One region of the Brevibacterium sp. FAM 24630 genome, then DNA from elsewhere that is predicted to be linked to it. Evidence: predicted binding sites of a transcription regulator. Region 1 holds the regulator's gene; the other holds the start of a gene.
The links. The regulator LexA, encoded in region 1, represses DNA repair genes until DNA is damaged. The targets are predictions, from matches to a motif close to TCGAACANNTGTTCGA.
Positions count from the first base shown of each region.

Region 2: ACPUD7_RS03525 (HNH endonuclease signature motif containing protein) is a predicted target of LexA. The motif match lies at 3,258-3,273, and genes of this name have one in related genera.

Region 1 covers NZ_JBNBZD010000001.1:43,767-51,849, forward strand. Annotated here, with positions in the region: gene hisB (imidazoleglycerol-phosphate dehydratase HisB) at 1-542, opposite strand, end outside; gene ACPUD7_RS00190 (histidinol-phosphate transaminase) at 539-1,756, opposite strand; gene ACPUD7_RS00195 (LysM peptidoglycan-binding domain-containing protein) at 1,911-2,249, opposite strand; gene lexA (transcriptional repressor LexA) at 2,484-3,239, shown strand; gene ACPUD7_RS00205 (ATP-dependent DNA helicase) at 3,357-5,327, opposite strand; gene hflX (GTPase HflX) at 5,324-6,796, opposite strand; gene ACPUD7_RS00215 (class I SAM-dependent methyltransferase) at 6,926-7,540, shown strand; gene dapF (diaminopimelate epimerase) at 7,637-8,083, opposite strand, start outside.
Region 2 covers NZ_JBNBZD010000003.1:132,758-140,840, forward strand. Annotated here, with positions in the region: gene ACPUD7_RS03505 (PhzF family phenazine biosynthesis protein) at 1-11, opposite strand, end outside; gene ACPUD7_RS03510 (Gfo/Idh/MocA family protein) at 253-1,353, shown strand; gene ACPUD7_RS03515 (M50 family metallopeptidase) at 1,459-2,208, shown strand; gene ACPUD7_RS03520 (HAD family hydrolase) at 2,302-2,979, shown strand; gene ACPUD7_RS03525 (HNH endonuclease signature motif containing protein) at 3,420-5,633, shown strand; gene ACPUD7_RS03530 (nucleobase:cation symporter-2 family protein) at 5,709-7,322, opposite strand; gene ACPUD7_RS03535 (8-oxoguanine deaminase) at 7,929-8,083, shown strand, end outside.

The sequences.
Region 1 (8,083 bases):
GCTTCGCGCAGGGCACGGGCGAAGGCCTTGAACTGGGCTTCGACGATGTGGTGCGGATCGCGACCGCGCACGAGGTCGAGGTGGACGGTCAGTCCGCCGTGGAAGGCGATGGATTCGAGCGAGTGGGAGGTCATCGAACCGGTGAAGTGACCGCCGATGAGGTGGTACTGCTGACCGTCGGGTTCGCCTGCGTGGACGAAGTAGGGGCGACCGGAGACGTCGACGACACACTGGGCCAGGGCTTCGTCGAGTGGAACCGCGGCGAAGCCGTAGCGACGGATGCCGATCTTGTCGCCGAGGGCTTCACGCAGAGTCTGGCCGAGCACGATCGACGTGTCTTCGACGGTGTGGTGGACATCGATATGGGTGTCGCCGGTGGCAGTCACGTCGAGGTCGATCATCGAGTGCTTCGCCAGGGCGGTGAGCATATGGTCGAAGAACGGCACGCTGGTCGAGATGTTCGAGGTGCCGGTGCCGTCGAGGTCGACGGACACGGACACCGTGGACTCGGAGGTGGTGCGTGAGTTCTGGGCCTGCCTCATGGTGTGCCTTTCGTCGGGGCGGAGGATGACGGAGCTGAGCCGGAGGGAGCCGCGCTGGGAGCCGTTGAGCTGGGCGGAGACGTCGGTCGTTCGGCGAGGATGTCCGGGGACTCGGCGAGGATCTCATCGATGGCGCGAAGGAACGCGTCGGTCTCATCCTCGGTGCCGGCGTTGACGCGGGCGTGGCCGGCGATGCCGATGTCGCGGATGAGCACGCCGCGGTCGAGCAGCTCCTGCCACAGTCGTGCCGGTGAGGAGATGTTGCCGAAGAGCACGAAGTTCGAATCGCTGTCGTGGACGGTGAAGCCGACTTCAGCGAGATGCTCCGACATGCGGTTGCGGGAGTCGATGAGCCGGTCGACGTTGCCGAGCAGCACGTCGGCGTGTTCGAGGGCGGTGCAGGCAAGGACCTGTGTGACCTCGGACAGGTGGTAGGGCAGACGGACAAGGCGGAGGGTGTCGATGAGTTCGGGGGCGGCGATGGCATAGCCCAAGCGCAGCCCGGCACAGGCGAAGGCCTTGCTCATGGTGCGGGACACGACGAGGCGCGGACGGCCGTCGAGCAGGGTCATCGCCGAGGATGCGGCCGGGCGGGAGAATTCCGCGTAGGCCTCATCGACGATGACGATGCCCGAACAGTTCTCGTAGGCGGCGTCGATGACGTCGAGGCCGATCGAGGTGCCTGTCGGGTTGTTCGGGGTGCAGAGGAAGACGATATCGGGGTCGACCCGTGCGACCTCGGCGGCGACGGTCTCAGCGTCGAGGGTGAAGTCGTCCCTGCGGTCGACGTGCCTCCATTCGGCTCCGGTCCCGGTCGTGATGAGCGGATGCATGGAGTAGGACGGGGTGAAGCCGAGGACGGTGCGGCCCGGGCCGCCGAAGGCCTGGACGATGTGGCTGAGGACTTCGTTCGAACCGTTGGCTGCCCAGATCATGCCGGGTTCGAGTGCGACTGTGTCTCCTGCGCGTTCGTTGACACCGTTGAGATAGGTGACGAGGTGTTCGCGCAGCGCAGTGAATTCCCGGTCCGGGTAGCGGTTGAGCCCGGAGAAGTGATTGTTGACGGCGGCACGCATGCTGTCGACGACGACGTCCGGGAGCGGATAGGCGTTCTCATTGACGTTGAGCTGGACCGGCACGTCGAGGTGCGGAGCCCCGTAGGGCTTGAGCCCGACGAGGTCGGCACGCACTGGCAAAGATTCGATGTTTCCCACGCGATCAGTCTACCGAGAGACTCCCACCGCTCCGGCGGCGGGTCGAGCCTCGAGATCCGACATCGGAGCTCCGGCCCGATGCGGCCGAAAGCAGCTCCCCGGCGACCTCGCACGTTGCCACGCTGCGCGGCTGCCGGTCTCACCCGGCCGGCCCTCAGCGGACGGGGACGTCGAGGGTCTGGCCAGGGTGGACGGTCGGAGTCGTCAGATGGTTGATGTCGACGATATCGGCCACGACATCGCGGGTATCGCGATCAAGTCCGAGGCTCGAGGCCACGGTCCACAGCGACTCGCCTTCACCGACGACGACCGCGTCGGCTTCGATGCCGATGCTCTCGGATTCCGGTTCGGCGACCGCTGCGGCCGAGAACGACTGGGTGGCGAGGAGGAGCGCTCCGCCGATGACGACGAGAGCAATGAGCAGGGTCCGGAGAAGGCGAACCGCCTGGCGTCCACGAGTGGTCAGGCGCAGCCCGGTGTTCTGTGCAGACATCGCATTACCTCTTTCATTCGTACGATTCCACCAGCAATCGGTAGAACGTCTGTTCTATTCAACATGCCAATCGAACAAATGTCCAGTCCAACTCGAACATCTATGCGACAATGAGAGGGAACCAGCGTTGTTGATTGATCTGTCAGAACCATCTCAGCCGGCACTGACACGAGTATCTTCGAAGCGGAGATCACGGCGTCCAGCGGCAGGGAATAGAACGAAGGGGAACGAGCAATGGTTCAGAACAAACGAGGCAGAGGCCGGCCTCGCAACGAAGATGTTGCCAGTGAGATCGCTGCCGCTCGCAGCGATGACGACGAGATTCAGATCCCTGAGGGTTCGACCGGCGAAGACGACTTCCGCCTCACCCCACGTCAGCGTCTCGTGCTCGAAACCATCGAACGCGCTGTCGTGACCAACGGCTACCCGCCGAGCATGCGCGAGATCGGCAAGGCCGCCGGACTCGCTTCGCTCTCGAGCGTGGCCCACCAGCTCTCCCAGCTCGAACGTCTCGGTTATGTCCGCCGCGATCCGAAGCGCCCGCGCGCCATCGAGGTCGTCAATCCGTTCGAAGAGGAAGAGGCGGAGCGGGCGAAGTTCGAAGAGCTTGCCAACAACACCGTGCAGGTGCCGGTCGTCGGACGGATCGCCGCCGGTGGCCCGATCCTCGCCGAACAGGAAGTCGATGACATCTTCTCGCTGCCGACGCAGGTCGTCGGCTCCGGTGAGATGTTCCTGCTCAAGGTCGTCGGCGATTCGATGATCGAAGCCGCCATCTGCCACGACGACTGGGTGGTCGTGCGCAAGCAGCACACCGCGGACAACGGCCAGATCGTTGCGGCGCTGCTCGACGGCGAGGCGACCGTGAAGACGCTCAAGCGCAAGGCGGGTGAGCAGTGGCTGATGCCGCAGAACGAGAACTATGAGCCGATCGACGGCACCTACGCCCAGATCATGGGGCTCGTCGTCGCTGTCATCCGCCGCCTCTGAGCACACTGCCGGCGGCCCCGGCACTCAACGCTCGAACACAGAACGCCTGCGACCGGATCGGTCGCAGGCGTTCTGCCATTCAGGCGGAGCGATCGGTCGTCGAGGCGCAGTGCCTAGTCATTCCGTTTCGGACTCGGCGAGGCGGGCCAGGCTCGTGCGCACGAGCTGAGCGTTCGTCGTCGGCCACATCCGCGGCATCGAGTTGACGAGGAAGCCGGAGTACCGGGCCGAACGCAGCCGCGAATCGAGCACGGCCACCACTCCCCTGTCCTTGGTCGAGCGGATGAGCCGACCCGCTCCCTGTGCCAGACGCAGCGCGGCATGTGTGGCGGAGACGGCCATGAAGCCGTTGACACCCCGCTGATCGGCATCCCGCGCGCGGGCCTGCATGAGCGGGTCGTCGGGGCGCGGGAACGGCAGCCGGTCGATGATGACCAGCCGGTTCGTCCGGCCCGGCACGTCGACTCCCTGCCAGAGTGACATGGTGCCGAACAGGCAGGTCTGGTCATCGGCGGTGAATTGGGAGACGAGTGCGGGCAGGCCGTCATCTCCTTGGAGCAGGATCGGAAAATCGAATTTCTCCCGCAGGTGTTCGGCTGCGGCATTGGCCGCCGCCCGAGAGGAGAACAGTCCCAGTGCCCCGCCGTTCGAGGCTCTGACGAGCTCTTCGAGTTCGGTGAGCGCTTCGTCGCTCAGGCCGCTGCGTCCGGGTTTGGGCAGGTGGGAGGCGACGTAGAGGATGCCCTGTCTGCCGTAGTCGAAGGGCGAGCCGACGTCGAGGCTGTCCCATTTCGGGGCGTCGGGGCCGAAGAGTCCCAAGGATGCGGCGACCGCGTCGAAGTTCCCGCCCAAGGACAGAGTCGCCGAGGTGGCCACGACGGTGGACTCTTCGAAGATGCCCGAGCGCATGGTCCCGGCCACACTCAGGGGTGCGACGACGAGGTTCGTCGTCTCCTTCTCCCGGAATGTCGACCGCGAGAGCCAGATGACGTCGTTCTTGCCCGGATCGCAGAAGCGTTCGGCGAGTTCGAAGATCTCCTGACACCGGGCCTTGGCCATCTGCCGGCCGGCATCGGCGTCTTCGGTCTTGCCTCCGATGTCGTTGATGATCTGTCGGGCGGAGTCGCGGATCTGCGTCAATGCCAGCCCGAGGGCTTCGCTCATATGGAGGATGAGTCCTTCGGGCACCGAGGACTGTGCGCGTTCGAGTGCCGCCGCAGCGGAGTCGAGAAGGGAGACGACCCCGTCCTGGACGGTGGTGTGTTTGCGCACCGAACTCGTCGCGGCCGAGAGCATGCTCGTGTTGATCTGCCCGGACAGGGCGTTGGTCACCCGGTCCTTGAGCTCGTGGGCCTCGTCGATGATGATGACATCGTGTTCGGGCAGCACGTTCGATTCGCCGAAGGCGTCGATGGCCAGCAGCGCATGGTTGGTCACGACGATGTCCGCCTCGGCGGCCTTGTTCCGGGCGATCTCAGCGAAGCATTCGGTGAACAGGGGGCAGTTCGATCCGAGGCAGTCGAAGGCGTTGACGGACACCTGCGACCAGGCGCGGTCGCTGACACCGGGCATGAGGTCATCACGGTCACCGGTGTCTGTGGTCTTCTCCCAGGTGCGGATCCTCTGGATCTCCTCGCCCAGGCCGGAGCGTTCGGCCGGTTTGCGTCCCGCCTCGGCGTCAGCACCGAGGTCGAAGAGCATTCCTTCGCCTTCGTCGGGGTACCCGCCGGAGAGCTTGTGCTTGCATACATAGTTCCGTCGGCCCTTGAGCAGAGCGGCCCTCGGCAGCGGGTCGAGGTCCTTCTTCACGGCTTTGAACAGACGCGGCAGGTCACGGTGGATGATCTGCGTCTGCAGCGCCAGGGTCGCTGTCGATACGACGACCTTCCCGCCGGTGCGATTGACGTATTCGGCCGCCGGCACGAGGTAGGCCAGGGACTTGCCCGTGCCGGTGCCGGCCTGCACGAGCAGGTGGATGCCTTTGTCGACCGCCGAGGCGACCGCTTGAGCCATATCCTGCTGACCCTGCCTGGGCGATCCGCCGATGGCCCCAACGGCGGATTCGAGGAGGTCGTCGACAGCCTTCACTCGTCGATGACCAGGTCCGGACGCTGGAACTCACGCAGCTCGTCGACGATTTCGGCCGGCACCTTCACCTGCAGGCTCGTGCCTTCGGACCCGTGGGATTCGTGTTCGACGGTGCCCAGGGCGTAGATCTTCGACACGAGGTCGCCGCGTTCATAGGGGACGAGCAGCGTCATGTCGATGTCCGGGGCGGGAAGCCGACTCTCGATGGCCTCGACGAGGGCGTCGATGCCTTCCCTCGTCACGGCCGAGACGAACTGCGCCTTCGGATATTCCGCGCGCAGACCGGTGATCACGGCCTCCTCGGCGAGATCGGACTTGTTGAACACGAGGAGTTCGGGGATGTCCCCGGTCTCGACGTCTTTGAGGACTTCGCGCACGGCGTGGATCTGCCCGTGCGGGTCCGGGTGGGAGGCGTCGACGACGTGGAGGAGCAGATCCGAACCGGCGGCCTCCTCGAGCGTCGAGCGGAAGGCTTCGACGAGCTGGTGGGGCAGGTTGCGGACGAAACCGACGGTGTCGGTGTAGGTGAAGACGATGCCGTCGGCGGTCTTCGCCTGTCGGACGGTCGGGTCGAGGGTGGCGAACAGCGCGTTCTGCACCATCACCTCGGCATCGGTGAGCCGGTTGAGCAGGGAGGACTTGCCCGCGTTCGTGTATCCGACGATCGCGGCCGAGGGCACATGGTGGCGGGCGCGGTTCTTCCGCTTCGTCTCCCGTGACGGGGCCATTGCGGCGATCTCACGGCGCAGTTTGGACATGCGGGTGCGGATGCGGCGGCGGTCGAGTTCGATCTTCGTCTCACCGGGTCCGCGGGAGCCGATTCCGGCACCGCCGGCGACACGACCGCCGGCCTGCCGGGACAGCGACTCGCCCCAACCGCGCAGGCGCGGCAGGAGGTATTCGAGTTGGGCGAGTTCGACCTGGGCCTTGCCTTCACGGGATTTCGCATGCTGGGCGAAGATGTCGAGGATGAGGGCGACACGGTCGACGACCTTGACCTTGATGACGTCCTCGAGGCCGCGACGCTGGCTGGGGGCGAGCTCGGAGTCGATGATCACGGTGTCGGCGCCGACGGAGGCGACGATCTCGGCGAGTTCGTTCGCCTTGCCTTTGCCGAGGTAGGTGCCGGGGTCCGGTTTGTCACGGCGTTGGATGAGCGCGTCGAGGACGTCCGAACCGGCGGTTTCGGCCAGCGCCGCGAGCTCACGGATCGAGTTCTCGGCTTCGGCCTGAGTGGTGTTCCAGATGCCGGCGAGCACGACGCGTTCGAGTCGGACCTGGCGGTATTCGACCTCGGTGATGTCTTCGAGTTCGGTGGAGAGTCCGGCCACACGGGTGAGTGCGGCACGCTCGGCGAGGTCGAACTGGTCGTCCTCGCGGGTGGTGTCGTGATCGTCCAGGGCCTGGGCGCCTCGGGAGAGCACACGGTCGAGCATCGCGTTGCGACGCTCCTTGTCTTCAGACGTCATTCATTCCTTTGTTCTCTGCCGCCCGCACGGTACTGATCGTGTGGGCGTGGTCCTGCTGCGCACCGACGGTGGCGCATCGCACCGACGATGGTGTCCATCAATTCTCCCACAGCCGTCTAGACTGAAGTGGTGTCAGAGCACTATTTCACCGAATCTCCGAGCAGTGAGGCCAAGACCCGCGAACTGCGCCTCGAATTGGCCGGCCGCGAGGTCACCGTCGAAACCGTATCAGGCACGTTCTCACCGACTCGCCTCGATCTCGGCACCGCCGTGCTGCTGCGGCATCTGCCCGAACCGCCGACCGGTGATGTCCTCGACCTCGGCTGCGGGTGGGGGCCGATCGCCCTGCACACCGCATTGGAGGCCAAGGACGCCGAGGTGGCCCTGCGAGTGTGGGCACTCGACGTGAACTCCCGGTCCCTGGAGACGACAGCGGCGAACGCGCGCCGGCTCGGACTCGATTCGATTGCTCCCGTCACCGCCGAGCAGATCCCCGCGGACCTCCAGTTCTCCGCCATCCGGTCCAATCCCCCGATCCGCATCGGCAAGGCCGCCCTCCACGAACTGCTTGAGACCTGGCTGCCGCGACTGGCGCCGGGCGGTCGGGCCGATCTCGTCGTGTCGAAGAACCTCGGGGCCGATTCCCTGCAGAAATGGATCGCGCAGATGCTCGGGGACGGGTTCACGATCGAACGCACGGGTTCGTCGAAGGGCTTTCGCGTCCTCACCGTCCACCGCGGCTGAGTCTTCGGTTCGACACGTCATTCCGCGCCGAGGCTGAGGTCTTCCCTCGCCGAGGTCGGGCTCGGCTGCGCGTACGAAGTGCGGTCCGCTCGCGCCTCAGCTGATGGTGCCGCTGGCGACGAGGGTCGCGGGGCCCGCGAGGCTGACACGTCCGCTCGTGCCCTCGGGGTTCGGGTCGATCTCGATGCGCAGCTGTCCGCCGGGCACGTCGACGCGCCACTGCAGCGGCGAGGTCTCCCCCGCCCAGTGGTGGGCGGCGATCGCTGCGGCGCATGCGCCGGTGCCGCAGGAGCGGGTCTCGCCGACTCCGCGTTCGAACACCCGCATGCGCAGTGCGCCCTCTCCTCCGGCAACGTCGGAGCGAGCGGGCTCCATGACGATGTATTCGACGTTCGAACCGTCCGCGGGCACCGGGTCGAGGACCGGGGCGTCACGCAGATCGGCGGCAGAGAGTTCGGAGTGTTCGGCCAGCGCGACGACCGTATGCGGATTGCCGGTGGACACGCGCAGTCCGGGTCGAGCGACTTCGACGCCGCCGGTGGT
Region 2 (8,083 bases), on a different contig from region 1:
TTCTGGGACAATGACACTCCTTCGGAGACGTGGCGCACGCAGCGAACGGGGGATCGTGCGGCCACTTCTCTCAGTGTAGAGGCCCGGGGCGAGTCCACGGACCGCCGCACCGTGGCACGGGCGCGTCGGTTCCACTATGTGGCGCCCGTCGGTCCGCAGGTCGCCACCTCGGTGCCGGTCCGCCGGTCGCCACCTCGGTGTCGGTGCCGGTGCGCGGTCGACGGGACTGGGCGCGCGATTGCATAATGAGGCATGGTCAAAGGTGCTTCAGTAGGGGGCCGACCGCCCCACATCGGTGTGATCGGCGGCGGGTTCATGGGGCGCGTCCACAGTCGGGCAGCGCGTGCGGCCGGGGCCGTGCTCGACACCGTCGCCACGTCCGGGCCCACCGGCAGCGCCCGGGCGGCTGCCGAACTCGGGTTCGCGGATTCCGCATCTGTCGACGAACTCATCGACCGGTCTCTCGACATCGTCCACGTGTGCACTCCCAACGATGTCCACGCCGAACAGTCGCTGCGGGCGCTCGATGCCGGTTCCGCGATCATCTGCGAGAAGCCGTTGGCGACCGATTCGCCATCTGCCCGGGCCGTGCTCGCTCGCGCCGAGGAGCAGGGACTGGCCGGGACCGTCCCCTTCGTCTACCGCTTCCATCCGATGGTCCGCGAGGCTCGTGCCCGCTTTCGCGCCGGTGGAGCCGGCCGGCTGCTCACCGTCGACGCCGGGTATCTGCAGGACTGGCTGCTCGGCGCCGACGATGAGAACTGGCGCGTCGAATCGGCCCGCGGCGGACCCTCACGTGCGTTCGCGGACATCGGCTCCCACCTCGTCGACCTCATCGAGTTCATCGTCGACGACCGCATCTCGTCCCTGGTGGCGACGACACGGACCGTCCACCCTCGCCGAGGCGGGGCCTCCGTGGCGACGGAAGACACCGTGGCCGTCACCGCCGAATTCGCTGGTGGAGCCATCGGCACGCTGCTCGTGTCCCAGTTGGCACCGGGACGGAAGAATTCGCTCACCGTCGAGATCGCCGGCACCGAGGCGAGCCTCCGGTTCGACCAGGAGCAGCCGGAACGTCTGTGGTGGGGACGCCGAGACGAGAGTCGCCTCCTTGTCCGTGATCCCGAAACGATGCACGCCGATGCCGCGAGACTGTGTGCGGTCCCGGCCGGCCACGCGCAGGGATATCAGGACGCCTTCAACTCCTTCGTCGCCGACTCCTACTCGTACTTCGCCGGCGGTGATCCGGAGGGACTGCCCACACTCCGCGACGGAGTCCGCGCGGTGCTCGTGACAGAAGCGGTCCTGAAATCGGTGTCGACCCGAGCCTGGGTCGACGTCGAAGCGGTGTGAGGGTCGTTCGTTCCCGGGCCGCCACCGCGGTTGAACCCGGGCCATCACCGCGGTTGAGTGAGACCTGAGGACGTCGCACAGGCTCGATTCGTAGACTGAGCCGCTATGGACTTCAAGCAGGCAACGGCGACGTGGTGGGACGCGATCACCTCGGGATTCGGGCGCCAGGACGGACTCGAGCTCGACGTGGTCGGGCTCGTCCTCGTCATCGGACTGCCCCTCCTCGTGACGCTGACCCCGGGCATCTGGCGCTTCTTCGGTCTTTTCGTCACCTTCGTCCACGAACTCGGCCACGCATTTGCCGCCCTCACCACCGGACGCGTGGTGAAGGGGATCTCGCTGAATTTCGATCATTCGGGGCAGATGAACTCCTTCGGCCGAGTCGGCTTCTCAGCCACCTGGGCGGGGTTCTGGGGATATCCGGCACCGGGCGTTCTCGGTCTCGTCCTCATCACCTCGGCGGTCTTCGGGTGGGCCCCGCTGGCGCTGTCGGTGGGGGCGTTGATTCTGCTCGTGGCGCTCCTCTTCATCCGGAACTTCGCGGGTGCGATCATCGCCGTGATCACCGCGATCGCGGCCCAGCTCGTCGTCGTAGTCCTGCCGCTCGAATGGATCGCTGTCTTCGTCGCCGCGCTCGGCACCGCGCTGACGGTCGGTTCGCTCAGGGACCTCGTCAAGATCATCCGCGTCCATACCCGCCGCCGACGCGTGCAGCAGTCCGATGCCTATATCCTCGCCCAGGATTCGCGACTGCCGGCCGGTGCCTGGCTGACTCTGTTCGCGCTGGTCATCATCGTGTGCGCGCTCGCCTCCGCGCGCATTCTGTACACGGCGGTATCGATCGGGTCGCTGTGACCTGACGGACCGGTCGCTCGGGTCGCTGCGGTTGACCATGTGCGCGGCATGGGGCCGTGTTCTCATGTCCGTGGCGGATGGCAGAATCGAACCATGGCAGCTCACCCGAAATTCTCCGCCGTTCTCTTCGACTGCGATGGGGTCCTCGTCGACTCCGAAAGCATCACCAACGGTGTTCTGCATGCCATGCTCGTCGAACTCGGCTGGCAGCTGACCGCCGAGGAGTGCATCGCCCGGTTCGTCGGGAAGATGCTCCGCGACGAGGCCGACATCATCGAGGAACACACCGGATTCCGGATCGACGATGAGTGGATGACTGAATTCCGTCGGCGCCGCAACGCGGGGCTCGAGGCCTCACTCCAAGCGATCCCGGGAGTCGTGGAAACGGTGCACCGCCTCGCTGAGTCCTATCCGAACAGGATCGCGTGCGCATCGGGCGCAGACCGTCCGAAGATCGAACTTCAGCTGCGGAAGGTCGGACTCTTCGATGCGTTCGGCGGCCGGATCTTCTCCGGCATGGAGCAGCCGAACTCGAAGCCGTCCCCCGACGTCTACCTCGCGGCTGCCGAATCCTTGGGCATCGACCCCGCCGAGGCTGCCGTGATCGAAGATTCGCCCACCGGAGTGATGGCCGGTGTTGCGGCAGGATCCCGTGTGCTCGGGTTCTGCCCGGATTCGCCGGTCCATCACAGCGTCGATACGCTGCTGGCCGTCGGAGCGGCCGAGACGTTCGCAACGATGGGCGATCTGCCGGGCCTGCTCCTGGAGTAGCCGCGAGGACGCCGCAGGAGCATGACCCAACGGCTGAAGGGGCAAGGGCTGAGCCTCGTGTCCGCTTTCGAGAAGTGTCGGGTTCAGCGCCGTTTGTCTTCGAACAAACGTCTGCAAATAGCAATCAAAAATAGATCACTTCGGTTTGTAATCGAATTGTGACATTCATTGATCTGGTTCTGAAGTAGAATAGAGCCAAGGCATTCACATCGACGTGAAGGGCGGCGAGACCGATGAAGGATCCCCAGGATCCGAGCAACGACGGTCTTGAGCCTGCCTCAAACGATTCTTCGAACGAGTCCTCGAGTGACCCTTCGATCGAAGGCTCCAATGGCTCCTCCATTGAGCCGTCTTCCCTAACGGCCCCGTCTTCCCCTCCGCCGCTGGTCGGCCCCGAATCACCGCGTCGCCTCGATGTCGACCCTGACTCGCCCATGGCCGTGGTTGCGAGCATCGCACGACTGAGCACCGGAGCACGCATCGCAGAACTCCAGGCCGTCGCCGGTCTCTTCCTCGCCGAGGTCGTCGATCGGCTCCGCTATGCTCCCGAGGGCGAGATCTACCACCACGCCACCTTCACCGAGACGGTGGACCGCTTCATCACTGCCCGCGACGGGGAGCCGAAAGACGCACCCTCCGAGCCCGACGGTGATGAGCCAGAAAGCGACGAGTCCGACAACGCTGAGGCGCACGGCGTCGATCCCAGCGCCGTCGGCAACGTCGAGTCCGACAGTGCTGGGTCCGGAAACGTCGAGAGCGACGGTGCGGAGCCAGACGACGCTGAGGCGACCGAAGTCGAGCCCACCGCGGCTGCCTCGCCGAAGCAGCTTCCGAATTTCCCGAAGTTCCAGCTCTACCGGTCGTTCAATTCGTGGGCGCACGAATTCGCCGCAAAAGAAGAAGTCGCCGAACTGACTGCAGTCCTCGGCGCGACGATCGAGGGTGCATACAACGAGATCACGAACGCTCTCACTCTGGTCTTCGGACTGCCGAAGTTCCTCGACCGCTGCCTCAACGGAGAGTTCACTATCGAGCATGTGCTCGTCGCGGCACGGGCCGTGAAGGACGTCGAGTTCGAGTACGTCCCGCGTCTCGACACCTACCTCGGACAGCGTCGCGCCGACATCACCATCGAAACCTTCAGGAAGTCCCTGAACCTCAAGATAGCGTCTCTCGTTCCGGTCGAGGATCGTCTCGAAGTCGCGGCGAGGCGTCGTCGTGTGGACATCACGACCTACGCCGACGGAACCGCTTCGGTGATGCTGTCGGGCCCTGCCGTGGAACTGCAGGCTTTCTTCCTGCGCATCGAGGCGTTCGCGCGCGCCATCCGCAACGGAAACATCTCCGCGTTCACCGATCAGGATGTGTCCGGAATCGATGTCGGCGAGCAGGACAGCATCGCCGCCCTGATGTTCGACATCGCCACGCGAGCGACCCCGCAGATGGTCATCGCCGTGACAGCTCATGACACAACGACCGGAGAGACCTCCACGAAAGAGGTCGCTCTCGACTCCATCGAGACCGGCGACCGCAAAGCCCCCATCTCGGCCGGCGCGGTCGACCGCGCAGCTCGGGCGGCCACACAGGAAGCCGAAGAATCGGCAGGAGCCGGCGTCGAGGTGAGGTCGATCATCAAACTCGCCATGCCCACCCACGGACAATGGGTGCGTGAGCAGGCGAAGATGATGGTGACGGTTCCCTATCTCACCGCAGTCGGCCGCTCGGGGCTTCCGGGAATGTTTTCGGACGGTGCTCCCGTGCCCGCCGATGCTGCGAAAGCTCTGGCCGGCGACAGTCCCACCTGGCATCGGATACTCACCGACCCGGCGACCGGCACCCCGATCGACGCGCGCTCGAAGAGCTACTACATCCCGGCGGATGTCCGCGCTCCGCTGACCGGGAAGTGGCAGTCATGTTCTGTGCCGGGGTGCACCCGTCGCGCCGAGACCTCGGAAATCGACCACATCATCCCGTTCGACCACGACGATCCCGTACGAGGCGGCCAGACGACGTTCGACAATCTCCACCCACTGTGTCGGACTCATCATCAGCTCAAGACCGACCGCAAGTTCTCCATCCGCACGACCGCAGCTGGGGCCGTGGAGTATGCCTTCGCTCATGATGTCGTCACGACAATTCACCCGCCGGATAACCCGATCAACGCCGAGCACGCATGGCAGGTGGAGAACTATGACCAATTGCCGGACCGGCTGGCGGTCGACGAAGAGCCCGCCCCCGAAGCAGGGGACCGGTGCGACTTCGACGACCTGTCCGGCTTCGGTGGCTGGGCGGGTGGCGGTAGGGTCACCCCGTTCGAGGCTGACTCTGCCTGCACCGCGCGCACAGGTTCCCCGCCCAGCACTGATACCCCGCGCACGGGCGCCCCGCCCGGCACGGACACCTCGCGCAAGGACACCTCGCTCAGTATGGACAGCCCGCTCAGCACGGGCGCAGGGGATGAGTGGGCCGACCGCACGGACGGCGGCGAGGGATCGGTCCTGCGTTACACCTCGGAGACCGGCACTGCTTCGGAGACCGACACTGGGGCGACCGCCGGCGGAGACCGGCGAAGTTCGAAGGCTCGCCGGTCACGGGAAGCGCAGGAGTCGATCTGGACCGTGAGCTGGGATCCGGAGAACCCGCCGCCGTTCTGACCCACCCCGCGCTGTTACGACCGACCCCGTGTTCTTCCGACCGACCCCGCGCCGAGGTTCTGGCAGGGACAGGGATCAGCCCTTGTCTTCCTCCTCGATCAGCCGACGCACGTCATCCTGAGTCTTGACCTCGCCCTTCTTCGCCGCCTCGATGACCTTCTCGTGCTGTGCATCGGTGACGACCGGAATCTCTTCACCGTTGCAATCGACGATCTTGCCGTCCTTGACGGTGTCGCCCTCGGTGAGGATGGCCTCGTTGTCGATCAGCCGCTGCAGCTCCTCCTGGCGGATGACCCGTCCGGTGCCCGCCACGAAGACCGACCGATCCGTTCGATCCTTCGACTTCACACCGATGTGGTTGAAGACGAGGTTGAGCAGCACCGCCATGAGCGTCGCCGAGGAGATTCCCGAGTGCAGGATGATGCCGACCCACGAGGGGAAGGAAGTGTAGAAATCGGGCTCGACGACCGGGATGATTCCGAAGGCCAGGGACACTGCGACGATGATCATATTGAGGTTGCCCTCATAATCGACCTTCGCGAGAGTGCGGATGCCTGAAGCGGCGACCGTGCCGAAGAGGACGATGCCAGCGCCGCCGAGCACCGGGGTCGGCACCGCCGCGACAACTCCGCCCATCACCGGCAACAGGCCGAGGATGACGAGGATGGCACCACCGGCGGTGACCACGAAACGCGACTTCACACCGGTGATCGCCACCAGCCCGACATTCTGAGCGAACGCCGACTGAGTGAAGGAGTTGAAGACCGGCGACACCGCCGAAGACAGCATGTCGGCACGCAGACCCGAGGCGATGCGCTTCGAGTCGACCTTGGTCCGCACGATCTCGCCGACCGCGATGATATCCGCGGTCGTCTCGGCGAACGTGACGATGACGACGATGAACATCGAGATGATCGCGGCGGCCGAAAATGTTGGCATACCAAACGCGAAAGGCTGCGGGAAGGCAAAGATTCCGCGATCGAGCACGTGTGAGAAGTCGGCCCACCCGAAGATGAGGCAGCCGATGGTGCCGAGAACGATCGCCAACAGGATCGACAGGCGCGAGACCATCGCCACCGGGATGCGGCTGAGGACGAGCACGATGGCCAAGGTGACCACTGCGATGAGGATATTGCGCATGCTGCCGTAATCGGCGGCCTCCGCGTCACCGCCCATCGCCCAGCCCGCGGCCACGGGCATGAGCGACAGACCGATCGTCGTGATGACCGTGCCGGTCACCACCGGCGGGAAGAACTTCACGATGAGCGCGAAGGCGGGTGCGACGACGAGGCCGATCACCGAGGCGACCAGGACCGAACCGAACACCGCGGGCAGACCGTCGCCACCCGCGAGGATCGACGTCATCGTGGCCACACCGGCGAACGAAACGCCCTGGACCAGCGGCAGCTGGGAGCCGAAGAAGGGCACGCCCACCGACTGCAGGATCGTCGCCAGACCGCCCATGAACAGGCACGAAGCGATGAGCACGCTGATGCCGTTGCCATCGAGGCCGGCGGCGTTTCCGATGATGAGCGGAACAGCGATGATTCCGCCGTACATGGTCAGCACATGCTGCAGGCCGTAGGCGAAGGAGCTGCCGACCGGAAGCCGTTCGTCCTCGGGACGATGCGACTGGGATTTGGCCGCCGATGCGCGGCCATTCTTAGGTGAGTGTTGGGATACCGACATCTATCTCTCCGTTGAGTTGTCCTCGAACGCTTACTGCTCCGCCCCGCGCCGAACCGATTGGTATTCCAGTTTCTGGACGGCAAGGTCGGTGTGGAGCTCCACTGTGACCGAGGAATCGGTTTCAGAATTCCGAAGTGCGAAACAAGATTTCCTTATCGCAAAACTCTAAAGGAATACCATTCGACGCGCAATACGTTTTCGTGACGTGCGGCACATGCTAGAGTCTCGCTCGTCGGTGTATTCGTCAAACGGCAACCTACTGATCGTTCGCTCAGTTCGGTGGCTCCGGATCATCGTACAGGCGAGTCGAACGGTCCGCACAGCCGGGTCGTTCGGACTCTCTGCACGATCGGGTCACAGCGCTGATGCGTCTGATCGTGGGTTCGGACGGCGCAGATGAACCGTGAGATCGGTATCTGCGGGCCAGTGATCGAGAGATCGGAGGGCCGAGACATCGGACGGCGGAGCAGCAGACGCCGGAAAACCTGAGCTGGTGGCGTCGACCCCCAGCGTTGTCGTCACTCATCACGGGCCATGCAGTGAGAACCGCAGGCCGAGCTTCGAGCTCCGAAAGGCGACGACATGACAGGCGATATGACACACGACATGACAGGCAGCGAGCGCGCGAACGCCGGTGGCCACACCGGAGACCCGACAGCGCGACTGTGGCTGCGCGATCCCTTGGCCGTCCACCTCGGTGCCGGTGTCGATCCTGATCGAGCGGCCCGCGGCATCGTCATCGACCGGTCCACGGGCACCAT